Regions from separate parts of the Bradyrhizobium sp. 26S5 genome, predicted to be linked through region 1. Evidence: riboswitches for the same ligand, from Rfam matches in the RefSeq annotation. Region 1 holds a riboswitch; each other region holds the start of a gene.

Region 1 (5,390 bases):
CGCGAATTGAAATTCGCCGTCACGACAATCGGGATCGTCCTCCGGCGCGCCCCATGCACGCGCGAGGTCGTCCTGGAGCTGTGACGGAAGGCCGGAGATGGCCGCGCGATACCCGGCCACGTCCCATGTCAGTTTCCGGTGCAAGAGCGCATCGCCCAGCAACGCCACCGGCTCGAGATCAAAGCCCGCGGCCGCGAGATCGGCCCGCAACGCCTCGACCGAGGCAAGCGCATCGAGGCCGACGGCATGCGCGATCTGGTGCGGACGGCCCGGATAGTTCGACAGCACGAGCGCGAGTTGCTTCTCCTGCGCGGGCTTGTCGGCAAGCCGATGCCAGGCTGCCACGCGGGCGGCAATTGCTGCGACGCGCCCGGCATCCGGCCGATGCGCAAGATGCGCGAATTGCAGATCGGGATCGCGCTCGCTCGCCGACTTGAAGCTCACCACGCCCGCAAACAGGCGGCCGTCAACCTCCGGCAACACCACATGCATCGCGAGATCGCCGGGCGACAGACCGCGGAGCGACTCGGCCCAATCCTCGCGCCGCGCCGTCGACAAGGCGACCTGGAACACCGGACATGAAGCGGCATCGAACGGCGTGGTGCCGTCATCGCCGGCCGCGGAGAATGCGGTCGCATTGACGATGGCGGCTGGAGGGCATTGCGCGAACTGAGCGCGCAGCCAATCGGCCACGCCTGCGGCCTTCAACGAGGCGACGAACACGCCGTAGGCGTCAAAACCTTTCTCGCGTAGCGCCTCGACCAAGGCATCGACCGGCGCGGTGTCGCCGGCCGCGAGATAGGAGCGATAGAAGGTCACGAGTGCCCGCGGCCGGCCACCCGATGCCGGCAACGCTGCGACAACACCGCGCCGCGGATCGTAGACGCCGATCTCCGGCAGATCGATCTCGCCGACGACAGGCCCGGCATAGAGCCCTGACGCCAGCGCCACTTGCGCGATCACGGCCTGGGCGGCGACAGGCCCCCCCTTGTCGCACAGCACCTTAAGTCGCCGCAGCGTCGAGACCGGCAGCGTGGAAAATTCGTCCAGCCGCAGATCGTCGCGGCCATCCGCCGGCAACACCACCAGGGCGATATCGCGCTCCTTTGCCAGGCGATGCACCGCGGCCAGCCCGTAGGACCAATAGGGCTCACCGCCGATCAGCCGCACCAGGATGCCGCGCGCGTGCGACAGCGTCCGCTCGATATAGGTATCGACCGACAGCGGGTGGCGCAGCTCCGCGAGATTGGCGAGCCGCAGCGACGGCAGCGCGGCGCGGCCCCGCCGCCAGCCGGCCGCGAAGGCAGCGAGATCGCTGTCGGAAAACGACAACACCACGAGATCGGCCGGATCCTGGCCGAGGTCCCTTGGTGTCGCGGTCTCCTCAAGGCCGCGGCTCTCGCGGAAGACGACGTGCATCAGACACCTAGTCGCGCCCTGATCGCAGCTTCACTGATGTCGCCGTGCTCGCCGATCACGACCAGCTTCGACTGCCGCGGCCGTGTGCCCCAGGGCATGTCGAACTGATGCCGCACGCGTTCGCCGACGGACTGCACGAGCAGCCGCATTGGCTTGCCTTCGACTGCGATATAGCCCTTGGCGCGCAGCACGTTCTGCTCGCGGGCCAGCCCCTTGATCGAAGCCACGAGTGCCTCGACATCCGAAACCTCGGGAAGATCGATCACCACGGAGTTGAAATCATTGTGCTCGTGCTCGTCCTCGCCATCGTGGTGCGACGGCCGCGACGCGAGATCATCCTCTGCCGCGGCCTCGAGCCCCAGGATCACGCGCGCATCGACGGCGCCGTCGACGATCGGCAACATCGGAACCTCGCGCGGCATTTCAGCGGCAATCACCGCTTTGGCCGCCTTGATCCCTTCCGCTCCGGCGAGATCGGCCTTGGTCAGCAGCACGATATCGGCACAGGCGATCTGGTCCTCGAACACTTCGGACAGCGGCGTCTCGTGGTCGAGATTGTCGTCGGCCGCACGCTGTGCATCGACTGCTGCGGGATCCGGCGCAAAGCGGCCGGCCGCGACCGCTTCCGCATCGGCCAGCGCGATCACGCCATCGACCGTGATCCGCGAGCGGATTTCCGGCCAGTCGAACGCCTTCAGCAGCGGCTTCGGCAGCGCCAAACCTGACGTCTCGATCACGATGTGATCGGGCCTCACGCGTCGCGCCAGCAGTTGCTCCATCGCCGGGATGAAATCGTCGGCGACGGTGCAGCAGATGCAGCCATTGGCGAGTTCGACGATGTTCTCGGTCGGGCAATTGGCGTCGGCGCACGACTTCAGAATCTCGCCGTCGACGCCTTCGCTGCCGAATTCGTTGACCAGCACCGCGAGCTTCTTGCCATTGGCATTGCGGATCAGATGCTGGATCAGCGTCGTCTTGCCGGACCCGAGAAATCCGGTCACGACCGTGACCGGAATTTTGGCGAGCGTGTTCATTCTGCGGCCTCCGGGACGACGGCAAGGGGTGGAATGCGGGCGAGCGATTGCTTGCGGAAGATTTCCGGACGGCTGCGCCACGGCACGATGCCGTCAGGCGCGGCCGCATAGGCGGAGGCACCGGCGATCACATCCCTGGCATTATCAGCGGACAGGCGGCCGTAGACATAGGACCACCGCCCCGGCGCGCTGAGCGCGACCGAGCAGCCCTGGCTGCAAGCCGAGAGGCATTCGACGGGAACAAGATTGACGTCATCGGGCACGCCGGCCTCAACAAGCGCGGCATGCAGGCGCGCACCGGGCGCGATCTCACCTTCCGCCAGCGTCTGGCCGGCGCGGCAGGTGATGCAGACATGAAGTGTAACGCTCATCGCCCATCCTGGATTGACAGCGGGAGGCGAAGAGGCACACGAACCGATGTGAATGGGTTCGTTCCCCGTCGCGGAACACCCCGTCCGCCGGTCTCACTACACGTTGCGTTGGCAGGTCTCCCGGCTTGCGGAGCAGGATTTCTCCCTCGATGCCCACCTTCCCGATTCTCGACAAGGAATCAGTGGCTTTTGGGCATCTCTCCGGTCACGGTCGCGGGGGCGGCTGCTTTTCAGGCCCACCTTGAGCCCTATCGCATTCCCTCTTCGCCTGTCGTAGGACAGGAACCAACGCGGGCCCACCATTCGTCCGTGGCTCGAACTTGTCAAGCCGAAGGAATGTCATGATTTCTGAAGAAAACGGCGCCGAAGACGAGGTCGGCAGCAGCGAGGTTTCGCTGGATGCGCGCCACGCGACCAAGATGGCGAAGAAAAAGGTCGCGCGCGACAAGATCATGGCGACCAAGAGCGGTGAAAGGGGTCTGATCATCGTTCATACCGGCGCCGGCAAGGGAAAATCCTCTTCGGCCTTCGGCATGATCGTGCGCTGTGTGGCGCATGGCTTTCCCTGCGCGGTGGTGCAGTTCATCAAGGGCGCCTGGGATACCGGCGAGCGCCGCCTGCTCACCGGGCATTTCGGCGAACTCTGCCAATTCCACGCGATGGGCGAAGGCTTTACCTGGGAGACGCAGGATCGCGCGCGCGACATCGCGGCGGCCCAGGCCGGCTGGGAAAAGGCCAAGCAGCTGATCGCAGACCCGAGCTTGCGCATGGTTGTGCTCGACGAGATCAACATCGCGCTGCGCTATGACTATCTCGCCATCGCCGATGTCGTCGAGTTCCTGACCACGTCAAAGCCGCCGATGACGCATGTCGTGCTCACCGGGCGCAACGCCAAGGAGGAGCTGATCGAGATCGCCGATCTCGTCACCGAGATGACGCTGGTGAAACATCCGTTCCGCTCCGGCATCAAGGCCCAGCCGGGCGTCGAGTTCTGACTGTTATCGCCATGGCGCGTGCATTGATGATCCAGGGAGCCGGTTCGGACGTGGGCAAGTCGCTCATCGTCGCGGGCCTGGCGCGCGCTGCCAGTCGGCGCGGCCTGCGCGTGCTGCCTTTCAAACCGCAGAACATGTCCAACAACGCGGCTGTGACCATCGACGGCGGCGAGATCGGACGTGCGCAGGCCCTGCAGGCGCTCGCCGCCGGTGTCGAGCCGCACACCGACATGAACCCGGTGCTGCTGAAGCCGGAGAGCGATGTCGGCGCCCAGATCATCGTGCACGGCAAACGGATCGCGACCGCACGCGCGCGCGAATATTCCGCTATGAAACCGTCGCTGATGGGCGCGGTGCTGGAGAGTTTTGGGCGGTTGAAGGATCGCGCCGATCTGGTGCTGGTCGAAGGCGCCGGCAGCCCCGCCGAGGTCAATCTGCGTAAGTCCGATATCGCCAATATGGGCTTTGCACGCAAAGCTGACGTCCCCGTGGTGCTGGTCGGCGACATCGACCGCGGCGGCGTCATCGCACAGCTCGTCGGTATCCAGGCGGTGATCGATCCCGAGGATGCCGCGATGATCCAGGGCTTTGTCATCAACAAGTTCCGAGGCGATCCGACGCTGTTCGACGACGGCTACCGCCTGATCGAATCCCGCACCGCATGGCGCGGCTTTGGCGTGCTGCCCTGGTTCGTCCGCGCCGGCGAGCTTCCGGCCGAAGACGCGCTCGGGCTCGGCGAGGCGCGCAAGCCCGGCCAGTGCAAGATCGCCTTCCTTGCGCTGTCGCGGATCGCCAATTTCGACGATCTCGATCCGCTGAAGCTCGAGCCCGGCGTCGATCTCGTGATGGTACGGCCGGGCGAAGCCATCCCGGGTGATGCGAAGCTCGTCATCCTGCCCGGCTCGAAATCGACCCGCGGCGACCTCGCCTTCCTGCGCGCGCAGGGCTGGGACATCGATCTCGTGGCGCATCATCGCCGCGGCGGTCATGTCCTTGGCCTCTGCGGCGGATATCAGATGCTCGGCGAGAGCGTCGCCGATCCCGACGGGATCGAAGGTCCCGCCGGCGAAACGCGCGGCCTCGGACTTCTTGATATCACAACTGTCATGACCGAGCAGAAGACGCTGACACGCGTCAGCGCGGTGCATGCCGCTACCAGTCAGCCGATCAGCGCCTATGAAATCCATATCGGGCGCACCGACGGTCCGGATCGTATCAGGCCATTTGCGTCGCTCGACGGCGCCGCTGAAGGTGCCGTTTCCGCCGATGGTCGCGTTCACGGCAGCTATCTGCACGGCCTGTTCACGTCTGACGAGTTTCGCAAGGCCTTCCTTGCAAGGCTCGATATTCCCGCGGCCGACCAGCCGTACGGCGCCCGGGTCGAGAGCGCGCTCGACGCGCTCGCCGAACACATCGAGACCCATCTCGATGTCGAAGGCCTGCTCGCGCTGGCGCGCTAGCGCGTGATGAGATGAGTTTGAGTTGGAACGGCGTCGAAGGTTCACCTCTCCCTTGGGAGAGGTCGATTTGCGCAGCAAATCGGGTGAGGGGCTACGGACTATCGAGAGAGC
Region 2 (5,390 bases), 1.3 Mb from region 1:
CAGCCGCTTGCGCGCGAGCGAGAGCAGCTCGGCCATTTCGCTGACCTCCGGAACGCGGGGCGAATGGATGTCGTAGACGCCGGGCCCGATCTCGTTCGGATACTTGTAGGTCTTGAAAGCGTCCAGCAGTTCCATCTTGGAACGCGACGTCTCGATCGAGATCACGTCCGCATCCATGGCGCCAATCGCGTCAATGATGTCATTGAACTCCGAGTAGCACATGTGGGTGTGGATCTGGGTCTCGTCGGTCACGCCGGTCGAGCAGATGCGGAAGCTTTCGACGGCCCAGTCGAGATAGGTTTTCCATTCCGACTTCCGCAGCGGCAGGCCCTCGCGCAGGGCAGCCTCGTCGATCTGGATCATCTTGGCACCGGCCTTTTCGAGGTCAGTCACTTCGTCGCGGATCGCGAGCGCGATCTGCCGGCACGCCTCGCTGCGCGGAATGTCGTCGCGGACGAACGACCAGTTCAGGATGGTCACCGGTCCGGTGAGCATGGCCTTCATTGGCTTCTGGGTCAGCGACTGCGCGTAACGCCACCATTCGACCGTCATCGGCTTGGGGCGGGAAACATCCCCGAAAAGGATCGGCGGGCGGACATAACGTGAGCCGTACGACTGGACCCAGCCGTGCTTGGTGAAGGTGAAGCCCGACAATTGCTCGCCGAAATACTGCACCATGTCGTTGCGCTCGAATTCGCCATGCACCAGCACGTCGAGGCCAATTTCCTCCTGCCAACGTACGGCGCGGGCGGTTTCTTCCTTGAGGAATTGCTCGTACTGCGCATCGCTCATCGCGCCCTTGCCATGGGCGGCCCGCGCATTGCGGACTTCCGTGGTCTGCGGGAACGAGCCGATCGTCGTGGTTGGGAACGCTGGCAGCCCGAACCGCGCGCGCTGCAATCCAGATCGCTTCGTGAAGACGTTCTGGCGCCGGCGCATGGCGTCGTCGATCGCCATCATCCGCTTCGCCACGTCGGCATTGTGAATCTTCGGCGACGTCTCGCGCGAGCGAGCCGCGGCGTCCGATGCTGCCAGCGCGTCGGCGACCTTGTCCCGGCCGCCGGCGAGCGCCGTGCCCAGCGTGGCCAGTTCGGCGATCTTCTGCACCGAGAAGGCAAGCCAGCTCTTCACGTCCGGATCGAGGCTGGTTTCCTGTTCGAGGTCGATCGGGACATGCAGCAGCGAACAGGAGGGCGCGATCTGCACCCGGTCCAGGCCGAGCTTCGCGACCGCCGGTTCCAGCCGCTTCAGCAAGGCGGAAAGGTTGGAGCGCCAGATATTGCGCCCGTCGATCGCACCGAGCGACAGGGTCATTCCCTTCGGTGCGGCGCTGACGATCTTGTCGAGTTGCTCCGGCGCGCGCACAAGGTCGATGTGAAGTCCGGCGACCGGCAGCGATAGCGCGGTATCGGCGTTGTCGCCCAGGCTGCCGAAATAGCTGGCGAGCATGATCTTCAGGCCCGGCACCATTTCCGCCAAGAGCGCGTAAGTCATTTGAAGCGCGCCCTGGGTCTCGCGGTCTGCGTCCAGCACCAGGCACGGTTCGTCGATCTGCACCCATTCGCAGCCTTCGGCGACGAGTTGCTGCAAAACCTTGACGTAAACCGGCAGCAGGACTGGCAGCAGCGATAGCGGGTTCAGCGCCGCGTCCTTGCTCTTGCCAAGCCTGAGGAAGGTCACCGGTCCGAGCAGGACGGGCCGGGTTTTGTAGCCGAGCGCCTTGGCCTCCCGATATTCATCGACCGCCTTGGAGGAGGATAGCTTGAAGATCTGGCCAGCGCTGAATTCGGGCACCATGTAGTGGTAATTGGTATCGAACCACTTGGTCATTTCCTGCGCAGGCACGCCGTGTGAAGAGCCGTGCGCGTGATGCGCATGACCGCAGCTTTCATCGTGTTCGGAGCCCTGCGCGCCGCGGGCCATCGCGAAATAGGTCGCCAGCGACACATCGCCGCCTTTCCAGCCGTACACTTCCGGAATGGCGCCGACCATCACGCTGGTGTCGAGCACCTGGTCGTAGAATGAAAAATCATTAGACGGGATGACGCTAACGCCGAGGGACTTTTGGCGGGCCCAGTTGGCGGCGCGCAGGCCGACGGCCGTTTCACGCAGCGCCCGCTCGCTGGATTTGCCGGACCAGAAGCTTTCGAGCGCCAACTTGAGTTCGCGGCGCGGTCCTATACGCGGTGTTCCAAGTGTTGCGACGGGAAGTGAAGAAATAGACATGGCTTACCCCGATGTTGGGGGCGTGGGCCACGTGACACGTCTGGACTCCGGGCAAAAGGTGGCGCGCGGGGTCGCAACCGCACCACCGAGACACCCCGCCCGAGTACGTTCTGTTGTCGAGGCAGGTCTCCTGGCTCACGGGTCAGTGCTGTTGTCCGGTCTTCCCAAGACCCTCGCGGGCCTCAGTGACTTTGTTGGACAACAACTCACCGCTTACAGTTGCGGGGGCAGCGCCGGCTTTCAACCGGCTTCCCTCTTAGCTCCGGGCCAAACGAGCCCGCAGAACCACGACAGCACTGGAGTTAAGGTCAAGTCCGGCCGCAGTCAATGACCGTGACTGGAAACACCTTGGTATTGCTCAATCGCCCGTTACCGGCTTGTCCTCAAACCCCTAGAATTGGGTTCCGATTTCAATCGGTTCGCGGCCCTGACGGCGCCGGTGCTGGTTGGTGTCCCGGAGCGAACAGCGTCGGAAAGAAGGGCTATCTAGAGCCCGCGACCCGCTGCGGCATGCCTTCGGGAATAATGGTCTGGACGATGGAAGCATCGAGGGCCTCGTAATTGTGCAGTCCAATCGTTGCGTATAGTTCCGCTCGCGTCTGCATCCGATCGACTGCCTTGTGCGTGCCGCCGTCACGCGCGATCGCGGCGTAAAGCTGTTCCTGCGCCTTGTTGGCGATCCGAAGCGACGACACCGGCCAGATCACCATCGAATAGCCCATCTCCTCGAATTCGGAAGCGGTGAAGAAGGGCGTCTTGCCGAACTCGGTCATGTTGGCGAGCAGGGGGACGCCCGGCATCCGCTTGGCGAACGCGCGGAACATCTCGGCCGTATTGAGCGCCTCCGGGAAAATCGCGTCTGCACCGGCCTCCATATAGAGCTTGGCCCGGGCGACCGCACCATCGAGCCCTTCGCTCGCGGCCGCATCGGTTCGCGCAAGAATGACGAGATCACGCCGCGCCTTGGCGGCAGCGGCCACCTTGGCCGCCATGTCGTGCGCATCCGCCAGCTTCTTGTCGTTGAGGTGGCCGCACTTCTTGGGGAGGAGCTGATCTTCGATATGGACCGCGCCGGCACCGGCTTCCTCGAAGACGCGCACCATGTGCATGACGTTGAGGGCTTCGCCATAGCCGGTATCGCCGTCCACCAGCAGCGGCAGACCCGACGCACGGGCGATCTGGCGGATGAAGAACGCGACTTCGTCTACGGTGATGATTCCGAGGTCGGGCAATCCCATCGACGCCGTCATGGCCGCACCCGAGAGATACAGCCCCTCGAAACCCGCCGTCTTGGCCTGAATGGCCGACATGCCGTTGTGGGTGCCGGGCAGGCGAAGAATGCCCGGGCGCCTCAGCAACGCGCGAAAGCGGCTGCCGGCGGTTTCACGCGGAAGTTCTTCTGCGACGAGATAGGGCACGTGTTTCTCCTTACGCCGCACGGACCGATGCAGGCGGCAAGTCGCGCGCCTCCAGCGGGACATAGCTGCGGTTCTCGGGGCCGACATAGTTGGCGGCCGGCCGGATGATCTTGTTGTCGATCCGCTGTTCGATGACGTGAGCCGCCCAACCCGAAGTGCGTGAGATCACGAACAGCGGCGTGAACATCGCGGTCGGCACACCCATCGCGTGGTAGGAGACCGCGCTGAACCAGTCGAGGTTGGCGAACATCCGCTTCGCGTTGGCCATCACGGTCTCGATGCGATCGGCAATCTCGAACATGCGTATGCTGCCGGCCTCGACGCTGAGGTCACGGGCGACCTGCTTGATCACCTTGTTGCGGGGATCGGAGATCGTATAGACGGGGTGCCCGAACCCGATCACGACTTCCTTGGCCTCGATCCGGCGGCGGATGTCCGCTTCGGCTTCGTTGGGGGTGGCGTAGCGCTTCTGGACCTCGAAGGCGACTTCGTTGGCGCCGCCATGCTTCGGCCCACGCAACGCACCGATCGCGCCGGTTACCGCCGAATACAGGTCCGCGCCGGTACCGGCGATCGAGCGCGCCGTGAAGGTCGAAGCGTTGAATTCGTGCTCGGCATAGAGATTGAGCGAGGTGTGCATCGCGCGTTCATGCGAAGCTGACGGCGGCTTGCCGTGCAGCAGGTGCAGGACGTGCGCCCCGATCGAATCGTCGTCGGTCTCGACCTCGATACGGCGGCCGTTGTGGGCGTAGTGGTGCCAGTACAGCAACATCGAGCCGAGCGAGGCCATCAGGCGATCGGCGATGTCGCGCGCGCCTGGCGTGTTGTGGTCATGACTCTCCGGCAGCACGCAACCGAGTGCCGAGACGCCGGAGCGCATGACGTCCATTGGATGGGCTGCGGCCGGCAATTGTTCCAGCGTGTTGAGTACCGCGCGCGGGAGGCCACGCAGCGCCTTCAGCTTGGCCTTGTAGTTGGCGAGTTCGGCGCGGGTCGGCAGGCTGCCGTGCACCAGCAGATGGGCAATCTCCTCGAATTCGCAGACGCCGGCGACATCAAGGATGTCGTAACCGCGATAGTGCAGGTCGTTGCCGCTGCGGCCGACGCTGCAAAGAGCCGTGTTGCCGGCGACGACGCCGGAGAGGGCGACGGATTTCTTGGGCGCGGGTTTCACGTCAGTCATGGTATCCTCCCTATGATCCTGCCGCGCGTCGTGCCGCGGTCTGTGTATCCGGTTTCCAGTCGAAGATTCCGTGGCTGGCCGGGGTGCCCAACTTTGAGGCGTCGACCGTGAAGGTCAGCTCAGACAGTTCGCCGGCGCGCAGCGACGGCAGCCGCTCGACGGCGGCGAGGAAGCGATCCTGCTCGGCGGTTGCGATCACGCCTTCCGCCAAGGTACGGAACTTGCGGATGTAGTCAGGCCGCTTGAACGGGCGCGCGCCCAGCGGATGCGCGTCGGCAACCGCGAGTTCGTCGCTGACGGTCGAACCGCCTTTCAGCCTGACGACGACGCGCCCGCCGAAAGCCTTCTCCTTGGGATCGTGGCTGTGATAGCGCCGGGTCCACTCGGGGTCCTCGACGGTCGAAATCTTGTGCCAGAGCTCGACCGTCGACGGACGGGCCGCACGCTCGGGCGCGTAGGACTTTTCGTGGTGCCAGCAGCCGTCTTCGAGCGCGACCGCGAAGATGTACATGATCGAATGGTCGAGCGTTTCGCGGCTCGCTTTCGGGTCCATCTTCTGCGGA
Region 3 (5,390 bases), 1.3 Mb from region 1:
GTCAGGCCATCGCGCGACTTCCACAACGCGATGTCGGCCTGCATCGAGACTTCGGTCGGCATCCAGTGATTGTTGCAGCCGGCGAGATACTTCTCCCACGCCCATTTGTACTTTAGCGGCAGGAGCTGATTTACGTCGGCGCGGCAGTTGATCATCCGCTTTTCGTCGACCGAGACGCGGCCGCCGCTGCGATCGATCGTGCCGAGGCCGGTTGGTTCCGGCGCCGGCGTGGTGAGCAGGACCGCAGGCGCCGGTTTGCGGGCGGCGGAGGACGCGTTGTCTGACCAGTCAAGCATGGTGATTTCCTTTTCTTCTCTGCTTACTGGCAGGCTTCGCAGTCGGGGTTGTCGATCGAGCACGCCATGACCGTGGTCAGGTCCGGCGCGGTGACGGCGGAGGACACGTTGACGGTCGAACCGGCGGACATCATCGAGACCGAGGTCACGGCGTTGAGCTTGCCGTCGGTGCCCTTCAGCGTCGACTTCTCCACGTGGGTCGCGGAGCGCGAACGCAGGTAGTAGGTCGTCTTCAGACCGCGGGTCCACGCCAGGCGATACAGCGCATCGAGCTTCTTGCCGGAGGGGTTGGCAATGTAGAGGTTGAGCGACTGGGCCTGGTCGATCCACTTCTGCCGGCGGGAGGCCGCTTCGATCAGCCAGGCGCTGTCGATCTCGAAGGCGGTCGCATAGAGCGCCTTGAGGTCGTCAGGGATACGGTCGATCGAACCGACGCTGCCGTCGAAATATTTGAGGTCGTTGACCATCACCTCGTCCCACAGGCCGCGGGCCTTGAGGTCGCGGACCAGGAACTCGTTCACGACGGTGAAATCGCCGGACATGTTCGATTTGACGTAGAGGTTCTGGTAGCCGGGCTCGATCGACTGCGCGACGCCGCAGATGTTGGAAATCGTCGCGGTCGGCGCGATCGCCATCACGTTGGAATTGCGCATGCCGATGGTCCGGACGCGGGCACGCAGGCTGGCCCAGTCGCGGGTGCTGGAGCGGTCCATGTCGAGGCCACCGCGGGCGTCGGCCAACAGTTCGATCGAGTCGATCGGCAGGATGCCCTGGCTCCACAGCGATCCCTCGAACGACGGATACTTGCCGCGCTCGGCAGCAAGATTCACCGAAGCCGAGATCGCGTAGTACGAGATCGCTTCCATGCTGGTGTCGGCGAACGCCACCGCCGCATCGGACGCGATCGCGATCCGCATCGCCTGCAAGGCATCCTGAAAACCCATCAGGCCGAGGCCGACCGGACGGTGACGCAGGTTGGAACGGCGCGCTTCCGGAATGGTGTAGAAGTTGATGTCGATGACATTGTCGAGTATCCGCATCGCCGTCATCGTCGTGTTCTTCAGCCTGATCTCGTCGAGCGCCCCGTCCTTGATGTGGTTGAGCAGGTTGATCGAACCAAGGTTGCAGACCGCGGTCTCGTCGTCGGACGTGTTGAGCGTGATCTCGGTACAGAGGTTCGACGAGTGGATGACGCCGGCATGGCGCTGCGGCGAACGCAGGTTGCAGGGGTCCTTGAACGTGATCCAGGGATGGCCGGTCTCGAACAACATGGTCAGCATCTTGCGCCAGAGGTCGGTGGCGCGGACCTGCTTGAACACGCGGATCTCACCCCTCGCCGCCTTGGCTTCGTAGAACGCATAGCGTTCCGCGAACGGCTTGCCGTAGAGGTCGTGCAGATCGGGCGTCTCGTCCGGCGAGAACAGCGTCCATTCGCCGTCGGCGGCGACGCGCTGCATGAACAGGTCGGGCACCCAGTTGGCGGTGTTCATGTCGTGGGTGCGCCGGCGGTCGTCGCCGGTGTTCTTGCGCAGGTCGAGGAATTCCTCGATGTCGATGTGCCAGGTCTCAAGATAGGCACAGACTGCGCCCTTGCGTTTGCCACCCTGGTTGACGGCGATCGCGGTGTCGTTGGCGACCTTGAGGAACGGCACCACGCCCTGGCTCTCGCCATTGGTCCCCTTGATGTGGGCGCCCAGACCGCGCACGCGGGTCCAGTCGTTGCCGAGGCCGCCGGAATACTTCGCCAGCAGCGCGTTGTCCTTGACCGACTTGAAGATGCCATCGAGATCATCGGCCACGGTGGTGAGGAAGCACGACGAAAGCTGCGGCCGCAGCGTACCGGAGTTGAACAGCGTTGGCGTCGAGGCCATGAAGTCGAACGATGACAGCAGATTGTAGAACTCGATGGCGCGCGCCTCGCGGTCGATCTCGCGCACGGCAAGGCCCATCGCGACGCGCATGAAGAATGCCTGCGGCAGTTCGATGCGGTTGCCGCGCTCGTGCAGGAAATAGCGGTCGTAGAGCGTTTGCAGGCCAAGGAACTGGAACGACAGGTCGCGCTCCGGCTTCAGCGCCGCCGCAAGCTGGGGCAGATCGAATCGTGCGAGGTCAGCGTCGAGCAGTTCGGCCTTGATGCCGGTCCTGATATAGGCCGGAAAATACTCGGCATAGCGCGTCGCCATGTCGGCCTGCGAGGCGTTGGCCGGCGTGCCTTCGACATAGGACAGCACTTCGGTGCGCAGCTTGTCGAGCAGCAGGCGCGCGCTGACATAGGCGTAATTCGGCTCCTGCTCTACCAGAGTACGGGCGGCCATCACGGACGCAAGCGCAAGTTCGTCCTGGCTGATGCCGTCGTAGAGATTGCGATGGGTTTCGGCGAGCACGGCGGCGGCGTCGACGCCTTCGAGGCCGGCGCAGGCTTCGTTGGCGATCAGAGCAAGCCGCGCATTGTCCAGCGGCACCTTGCTGCCGTTGGCGAGCGTGACGTTGAATTGCGGACCGGCCTGCGGCTTGACGGCCTCCTGCTCGGCACGCTGCCGGGTGCGCTCGTCGCGGTACAGCACGTAGGCGCGCGCCACCTTGTGGTGCTCGCTGCGCATCAAGGCCAGTTCGACCTGATCCTGCACGTCCTCGATATGGAAGGTACGGCCTTCGCTCATGCGGCGCGACAGCGCGGTGACGACTTCCGCCGTCAACTGCTCGACCACTTCATGGACGCGACGGGAGGCTGCTGCGGTGTGGCCCTCGACCGCGAGGAACGCCTTGGTCATCGCGACCGAAATCTTGCTGGCGTCGAAGCGCGACACCGTCCCGTTGCGGCGGATCACCTGCATCGGAAGCTCGGCTTCCGGCGCGGCATGTGAATCTGGACGCAACTGAATGACTGGAGTGGCTTTCGCCAGTTCGCGATCGAGAGACAAAGACATCGGCAGGCCCCGTGGTAGAAATGCAGTTGTTATGGGGGCTGGATTTGCGACAGGCGCCAGATCGCATGGCCGGCGAACGCCGGGCATGGCAAACGAGCAACCGCCGGACACCCCGCCCGTGGACGTTCTGATGTCACGGCAGGTCTCCTGGCTCGCAGGTCATCGCCACGCCCTGTCTTCCCAATGCGCACGGCGCACCAGTGACTTAAATCGGGAGTGACTCACTGCTTACAGTTGCGGGGGCAGCGCCGGAATCTCGCAGCACGTGCGATTCACCGACTTCCCTCTTAGTCACCAAATCTTGCGATCCGGTGGAACCATGACAGCTATATGTGGTGATATTCGTCCCGAAGTGTCAATGGGCGGTTAATGCCTTTACGCAAAAAACCGCCTCGCAAGACAGTTCGAAGACAACTTGGCCCCGTTATCCACATTGGGGACCGTTTGAACTTCCGTGTTCCTACGGAACGAGACGGGAAAAGGCGCTGATGAGACTGCACCGATTCTGTCGGAGCCCGATAGAGACGTTCTCGACCACGTCGATGCGCAAGCCTGATTCTCAATTCAATCGGACTGACCTGCCGAGGCGGACCCACTCGCAAGATCCGCCTTCCGCCAGTTCTCGATGATCTCCGGGTTTTTCCAAAGCCGTGCGACTACATCGGGTGAATAGGTCCACAGCCGAATTTTCTGGCCGCGATCGATGTAGGAATTGCCAGCAGCCGGAAGGCGACCGTCTTTCGTCCAGCGTTGACGCTCAAGCGGAGTGAGAAGCAGGATCTCTTCCAACATTTTGATCGTGATCTTCTCGTTGCGGAGGCGATCGAGTTTTTCGTCGATGCGCGAGATGAAATCCGAAACGGCGTTCATGTCGGCCATCAAGAAATGCGCGGTGACCCCTCCATCCTTTGTCTCGACCGCGTCGGCAAACCGCTTCAGTTGCGTCCTGACCAACCTGATCGATTGACTAGCGCGGCGATGCGAGCCCACGGTCAGATCAGTATTCGGAACAAAGCGCACAGAGATCGCTTCGCCCTCGTGTGTAACGTCCAAATATTGACTCTCGATTGAGCGGACAGTCCCCACGGTCAATACCCCACGACACAAAGGTAATGAAAATCATAGTTTCACGATCGGGATAGAGACAGCAGTAATCTTCGCCAGCCAATTAGAATTCCCGTGATCGAAAAAAGGAAGCCCAGCGTACAAAGCCCGACGACGATCAGCGTACGGGTTGCCGGGTGCTGCACGAGAACCGGAAACTCAAGCGTGTGAAGCGCTTGGTAAGCCCAGCGATACGCGCGACGCGAGGAGTCCAGGCGCTGCAACACCATGCCGTTGACGCTGTCGACATCGAACCAGACGTCGCCGCATATCGTACGATAGACAGGCGCCGAAGGGAGTTGTGATGCAGCCTCATAGGCGTCGTCGGCCGGCACGGCCCCCGGCGCGCCGCATCCAGGCGCCAAGCGCGACATCAGGCCGGTGACATCGTCCGCACCCAGAAGGCCGGTCGGATCAGATGCCGCTACGCCCGACCGAACCAGCATCTGTTTGTCGAGCGCCACGCGGTCGCGCCGAAACTGCTGTCCGCCAAATGCGAACCACTCGACTTCACGTGCACCTGGCGAGACCGGGGGCCAAATTGACGATGCCAGGCCCGCAATGTCGACCCCGGTGACCGCTACCGCCGCTTCAGCGTCAGTCAATTGCCCGCGCGAAAATAGCCGTCCATGATCCATCGAAAGCCATCCGCTGACGATCCACGTGAGCAGGAAAACGGCTGCTGCCAGTCCGACGACATGATGTAAGGCGTGCCAGCCGCGATACGGCGTCGTCAGGTGGCCCTGCCGCCGCTTCAGACGTGCGATACCCAGGATCGCGCCAAGCAAGGCGGCGATCGACGCCAGAAACGATGCCGTCCAGACCACCCAATCCCATGCAGCCCAATTTCGCCGCAGAACCGTTGGATAAATCCAGTGCAACACACTGCCCGCGTAATTCCATAGCCGCTCGCGGGAGTTCGTGACCAGCACCACCTCGCCGGTGTTCCAGGCCACGTAGAGTTCATCGCCGTCGGCGTTGCCGAGCGCGACGCGAAACAGCGGCCGATAGCGATCGAAACCGTTCGGCACGGACCACTGATCGTAGTCGTTAAGGCTGACCG
Region 4 (5,390 bases), 2.0 Mb from region 1:
GATCGAGCGCCGTTGTTTAATGAAGCTGGCAGGGCTGCCGCCTGGGCGTCGCCGGCGCCCTCGTCTGAGTTTATGGCGCGGCAGCAGGCGGTGCCAGTAATCCTTCTGGGCCGTACGATGATAGATGAAACGATAGATTGACTCGTGGCTGATCATGACGCGACCATGCTCTCGCGCCAGTCGACCAGCGATCTGCTCCGGCGAATGTCCCATCGCAAGGCTTTTGCCGACGCAGTCCCGCAGGGCCGGCTGGCGCGCCAGCTTGAAGCGGCCATCCTGCCGTCGCCGACGTTCGGCCAATTGTTGAGCCCGGACAGGTTCGTAACCGCCCCTCCAGACCTTGGTAGGCCGCGAGTTGCGCTTCAGCTCCCGACTTATCGTCGACGTCGCGCGGTCAAGCGCAGACGCAATATCGTTTCGAGATTTACCGCCTGCATGCAGGCGGTAAATCTCAACGCGCTCTTCAAGGCTGAGCTGGCCATAACATTGTCCCATCGCCACAACACCCTAGAGCGTTTCACATTTTGACTGAAGCATAACCGGTGTTTGCGAAGTAGTTTGGCATTCGCGAGGCTGGATGTCCTGAACGAGGTGACCGATTTGGCGCCAAGTGTCTTCGACGGTGCGCCTCTGAGCCTGCCGCATCCAGTGTTTGATCTTGGAGAAGGCCTGTTCGATCGGGTTGAGGTCGGGCGAGTATGGCGGCAGGTACCAGAGCCTGGCGCCAGCAGCCTGGATCATCTGCCTGACAGCTTTCGACTTGTGGCTTCCGAGCTCGTCGAGAATGACGATGTCGCCTTCGCGCAGGGTTGGCAGGAGAAGGTGCTTCACATAAGCGCAGAAGCATTCGCCGTTGACCGGGCCGTCGAAGACGCAGGGTGCCGTGAGTTGGTCATGGCGGAGCGCGCCGAGGAATGTGAGGGTACGCCAGTGACCGTGCGGGGCGAAGCCGCGCAGGCGTGCGCCCTTGGGGCCCCAGCCCCGCAAAGGGGCCATGCTGGTCTTGATCCAAGGGTGAGTAGGCCGGGGATTTTCACCCCCGGCCTCTCGCAGAACGGTGCGTGAACCTCTCGGTTCACACCGCTCCCGTCAGGTGAACGTGGTCGTTCCGAAGAACTGCCAGTGTACGAACAGCTCCGCGTTATTCCGAGCCAGCTTTCGCAAGAACAGCGAAGCACCGGTTTTGTGGAGCCGGAAGCGCTTGTACTTTCGCATGATCCACGCCTTCAGCTTCTGATTGACGTAGTCGACCAGAGAGAACAGCGCTGAACGGCTGAACCGACCATAATAACCTATCCACCCCCGGAGGAGCGGATTGATCTGTTGGGCAAGCTCAGCCAGCGTCCCCGGCGTTTGCCGGGGAATGTGCAAGCTTCGGATCGTTGCTCGCATGGCCTTCAAAGCTGTCGGACTGACCGCCGGGGTGTATCCACAAAAGAATTCCTTCCGCTGTGACGTTGCCACCTGCCGCGGCCTGAACTGATATCCGAGAAAGTCAAACTTGACCCTCTGATACGTTCGCCGACGCCTGTTGTCCATGCAATAGACGATCTGCGTCTTTGTCGGGTGCATCTGAAGTCCGCACACCTCCAACCTCGCTTGAAGCTCCGCCCTAATGGCCTCTGCTTCTTGCTCGGTCCGGCAGTGCACCAGTCCGTCGTCGGCATACCGACACCAAGGGAGGTCGGGATGTGTCCGCGCCATCCAGATCAAGCACGGGCTTGCGGTGACCGCCCATGTTGCCAGGCGCAACCGAGCCGGTCGCCCGCTGCCGCTGTGACCACTTCACAACCGACGAGACCGCAACACCAAACCGCTCCGCCACAGATCGGCAGCTCTCGCCCGCTAAAACCGACGCCACCACACGCTCGCGAAGGTCCAGGGAAAGAGGTCGGGTCATGCGATGCTGGCCTCCAATCCAGTCAGCATCTTGAATCACAAACCGCCAAAAACCGGAATCCCCTCCGATTCAGTTAAGCAATGAAATGCTCTAGTTGCAGCGCCAGGCAGATGTGCTTGGCACTCAAGGGCCCACAACGATACGAAACCGCCCATCAGCGCCGGGCGTTTGGAACAGACGCCGCCGAAGTGCACGCTTTAAGCAGGCGGGCAAGATGGTAGCATTCACTCGCCGGCATGCGCGATCGCTCGTGTCGGCCGGCGCATATCGTGCTCTTCAATCGACCGGAAGATGCGGCTTCGACGCAAGTCCTGTCCTCCTCAAGCAGGTAGAGGACGCCGAGCCGTGCTAGCCTCGGCCTGAGCCGATCAATAGTTTCGAGAGAAACTGTCGAGCGGTGTTACTCAAGAGCGGTCTTACCATCAACCCGAACAAGCCGACCGCCGAGACGGCAACAGCAAAGACACCGAGGGCACTCCAAACAGCCATTTTCATTGCGAGCCGGTCTCCTTGGTTTGGTTGATATGCTTGCCTGGGCAGTATCGCCAAAAAGTGTCCGAGTGACGCCTACCAGAAATGGCTGGCATCACAGAACCACCTCGCGCCGCGTATGCTATCTTATTCGGTGGATCGTTGATTGCTTGGAGAAGGCAGCGCAGCGCGCCGTGCTTGATGAACCGGGGCCAGCTTGCATGAAAGCCGTCTGTTCGACCAAGTGGTCCTCGGTGCAAAGGCGGCGTATTCGGATTTGTCGCTGCCCACGCGGAGGGACTTTCGGGATGTCATCCGATGTCCGTGATTGTAGAGCGACTTCTGCATCGAGTATGAACGGTGGGCATGCCGCTAGGCACATTAGCAGATCGCAACATGACGCGAGGTTGACGGAATATCCCTTTTGCCGATAATTGAAGGTGTCGAGGTTCTCCGGTCTCATTAGGCCGGAGCTAAGAGGGAAGCCGGTGTCAATTCCGGCGCTGTCCCCGCAACTGTGAGTGGCGAGCTGTCCAACGAAGGCACTGAAGCCTGACGGTTTCGGGAAGACCGGACAGCAGCGCAGAGCCGCGAGCCAGGAGACCTGCCCCGCCACTATCTTCGTCCACCGGCGGGTGTCCCGGTGGTGCGCCAAGCAGCGGTCGCTCGCGCGGCTTCTTCTGCCTGCGTCCGCCATGGCCTTTGCCACCAATATGGGGTTAACGCTATGTCTCTTCTCTCTCTTCCGGTTGCCACACTCGGAACGCCACGCATCGGTCCAAGGCGAGAGCTCAAGGTTGCGCTCGAAAGTTACTGGGCCGGAAAAATCGCCGAACAGCAGTTGCTCGAGGATGCAGCTGGCCTACGTGCCGCAAATTGGGCTCGCCAGAGGTCTCTCGGTGTCACCGTGATCCCATCGAACGATTTCTCGCTGTACGACCAGGTGCTCGACACCAGTGTCATGGTTGGTGCCATCCCAGAAGTCTACGAGACGAATGCCGGATCCATTTCGCTCAAGACATACTTCGCCATGGCACGCGGGGCACAATGCGACGGTCAGGATGGGAGTTGCGGTCACCCGTCGCGTGGATATGGCGCACCCGCGCAGGAGATGACCAAATGGTTCGACACCAACTACCATTACATGGTCCCGGAATTTCACCCGGGGCAGACTTTCAGACTATCCTCTCGCAAACCAATCGAGGAGTACGAGGAAGCCAAGGCCCTTGGCTTTCAGACGCGCCCTGTCCTGATCGGGCCGGTTACATTCTTGAAGCTTGGCAAGAGTGCCGATCTTGCGTTCCAGCCACTGTCACTGCTAGATGACCTGATACCGGTCTATATTGAGCTTTTGAAGGAATTGGCCAAACGCGGGGCAAATTGGGGTCAATTCGACGAACCTTGCCTAGTCCTTGTTCTGGATGAGAGTTCGCGAAAATCCTTGGTACATGCTTATGGCCGGCTCGCAAAGGAAGGGCCGGCCATCAAGATCATGGTTGCAAGCTATTTCGGTGGCCTCTGCGACAATCTGGACGCTGCCCTGCGCCTGCCTGTTGCCGGGCTGCACGTCGATCTGGTTCGCGCGCCAGAGTTATTGAGCCAGATCATTGCGAGCGGCGAGTGACCTCGTCATGTCGCTCGGCGTCATAGACGGTCGGAATGTTTGGCGATCGAATTTGTCGGCGCTCCGCCAGCGACTGGATCCCGCGATTGCGAAGCTTGGTAAGGACCGCGTACAGATCGCCCCATCCTGCTCGCTGCTTCATGTGCCGGTCGATGTTGAACTCGAGACCGGGCTCGCCTCCGACGTCAAGAGCTGGCTTGCTTTCTCGGTTCAGAAGATGCGTGAGCTTGCGACCTTGGCGCGGGCACTCGCAGGCGACCAGAATGTTGCGAAAGCTCTTGCGGAATCGGAGTGTGCCGCAGCCGTCCGCGGGACGTCGCCGAAGATCCGAGATGCCAATGTCGTTGTCCGGCTGAGTGCGATCAACCAGGCCATGCGCCGGCGGGCCAGCCCATTTGCCAGTCGGGCCGAGATCCAACGCAAGCGCTTCGGGCTTCCAGCGTTCTCGACCACGACGATCGGATCGTTTCCTCAGACCTCAGAGGTCCGTAATACCCGGGCGGCGCATGCGCGAGGCGCGATGAGCGACGAGCAATACGACAAGTTCCTCAAGGAAGAGACGGCGCGCGCCGTACGTTGGCAGGAAGACATCGGTCTGGACGTGCTCGTCCATGGCGAGTTTGAGCGCAATGACATGGTGCAGTACTTCGGCGAGCAACTCTCCGGCTTCGCATTTACCAAAAACGGTTGGGTGCAATCCTATGGCTCGCGCTGTGTCCGGCCGCCGATCCTGTTTGGAGATGTCTCACGGCCGAAGCCGATCACGGTGGACTGGTGGCGCTATGCGCAGTCGCTAACCAAAAGGCCGATGAAGGCGATGTTGACCGGACCAGTAACGATCTTGAACTGGTCGTTTGTTCGCGAGGATATTCCCCGAAGCGAAGTCTGCCGTCAGATTGCGCTCGCAATTCGAGATGAAGTCGGCGATCTCGAGAATGCGGGTGCTTCCATGATCCAGATCGATGAGGCTGCACTACGCGAAGGCTTGCCATTGCGTAGTGCGCAGTGGACCGTTTACCTCGAGTGGGCTGGAGATTGCTTCCGCATCTGCTCATCGGGCGTCGCCGAACAAACTCAGATTCATACCCACGTGTGTTACTCAGAATTCAACGACATCATCCATGCGATTGCTGCAATGGACGCAGATGTCATCTCGATTGAGACTTCGCGCTCGAAGATGGAACTGCTCGACGCGTTCAGGAACTACAACTATCCGAACCAAATTGGCCAGGCGTGTACGACATTCATTCCCCACGCGTTCCCGAGACCGGCGAGATGAAGGAGCTCATGGCCTTGGCTCTGAAGCGGCTGCAGCGGTCGCAGCTCTGGGTCAATCCGGACTGTGGCTTGAAGACACGCAAATGGGAGGAGGTTCGCCCGGCACTTGTCAACATG

The links. Region 1 has a riboswitch for cobalamin ahead of V5279_RS16050 (DUF1636 domain-containing protein). Riboswitches for the same ligand answer to the same signal wherever they lie in the genome.
Region 2: it holds a riboswitch for cobalamin, as region 1 does, so the genes downstream of both, metE (5-methyltetrahydropteroyltriglutamate--homocysteine S-methyltransferase) here and V5279_RS16050 (DUF1636 domain-containing protein) in region 1, are expected to answer to the same signal.
Region 3: it holds a riboswitch for cobalamin, as region 1 does, so the genes downstream of both, V5279_RS22370 (ribonucleoside-diphosphate reductase subunit alpha) here and V5279_RS16050 (DUF1636 domain-containing protein) in region 1, are expected to answer to the same signal.
Region 4: it holds a riboswitch for cobalamin, as region 1 does, so the genes downstream of both, metE (5-methyltetrahydropteroyltriglutamate--homocysteine S-methyltransferase) here and V5279_RS16050 (DUF1636 domain-containing protein) in region 1, are expected to answer to the same signal.

Annotation. Positions count from the first base shown of each region.
Region 1 covers NZ_CP145948.1:3,479,906-3,485,295, reverse strand. Annotated here, with positions in the region: gene cobN (cobaltochelatase subunit CobN) at 1-1,419, opposite strand, end outside; gene cobW (cobalamin biosynthesis protein CobW) at 1,419-2,453, opposite strand; gene V5279_RS16050 (DUF1636 domain-containing protein) at 2,450-2,824, opposite strand; cobalamin riboswitch at 2,918-3,129, opposite strand; gene cobO (cob(I)yrinic acid a,c-diamide adenosyltransferase) at 3,166-3,819, shown strand; gene V5279_RS16040 (cobyric acid synthase) at 3,831-5,279, shown strand.
Region 2 covers NZ_CP145948.1:4,815,694-4,821,083, forward strand. Annotated here, with positions in the region: gene metE (5-methyltetrahydropteroyltriglutamate--homocysteine S-methyltransferase) at 1-2,226, opposite strand, end outside; cobalamin riboswitch at 2,330-2,531, opposite strand; gene prpB (methylisocitrate lyase) at 2,709-3,644, opposite strand; gene prpC (bifunctional 2-methylcitrate synthase/citrate synthase) at 3,655-4,827, opposite strand; gene V5279_RS22340 (MmgE/PrpD family protein) at 4,838-5,390, opposite strand, start outside.
Region 3 covers NZ_CP145948.1:4,825,380-4,830,769, reverse strand. Annotated here, with positions in the region: gene V5279_RS22375 (ribonucleotide-diphosphate reductase subunit beta) at 1-296, opposite strand, end outside; gene V5279_RS22370 (ribonucleoside-diphosphate reductase subunit alpha) at 320-3,223, opposite strand; cobalamin riboswitch at 3,344-3,560, opposite strand; gene V5279_RS22365 (hypothetical protein) at 3,788-4,276, opposite strand; gene V5279_RS22360 (PepSY domain-containing protein) at 4,351-5,390, opposite strand, start outside.
Region 4 covers NZ_CP145948.1:1,516,247-1,521,636, reverse strand. Annotated here, with positions in the region: partial or broken gene V5279_RS07195 (IS30 family transposase) at 1-495, opposite strand, end outside; partial or broken gene V5279_RS07190 (IS630 family transposase) at 518-1,011, opposite strand; gene V5279_RS07185 (group II intron maturase-specific domain-containing protein) at 1,090-1,704, opposite strand; partial or broken gene V5279_RS07180 (helix-turn-helix domain-containing protein) at 1,709-1,900, opposite strand; cobalamin riboswitch at 2,801-2,997, shown strand; partial or broken gene metE (5-methyltetrahydropteroyltriglutamate--homocysteine S-methyltransferase) at 3,099-5,390, shown strand, end outside.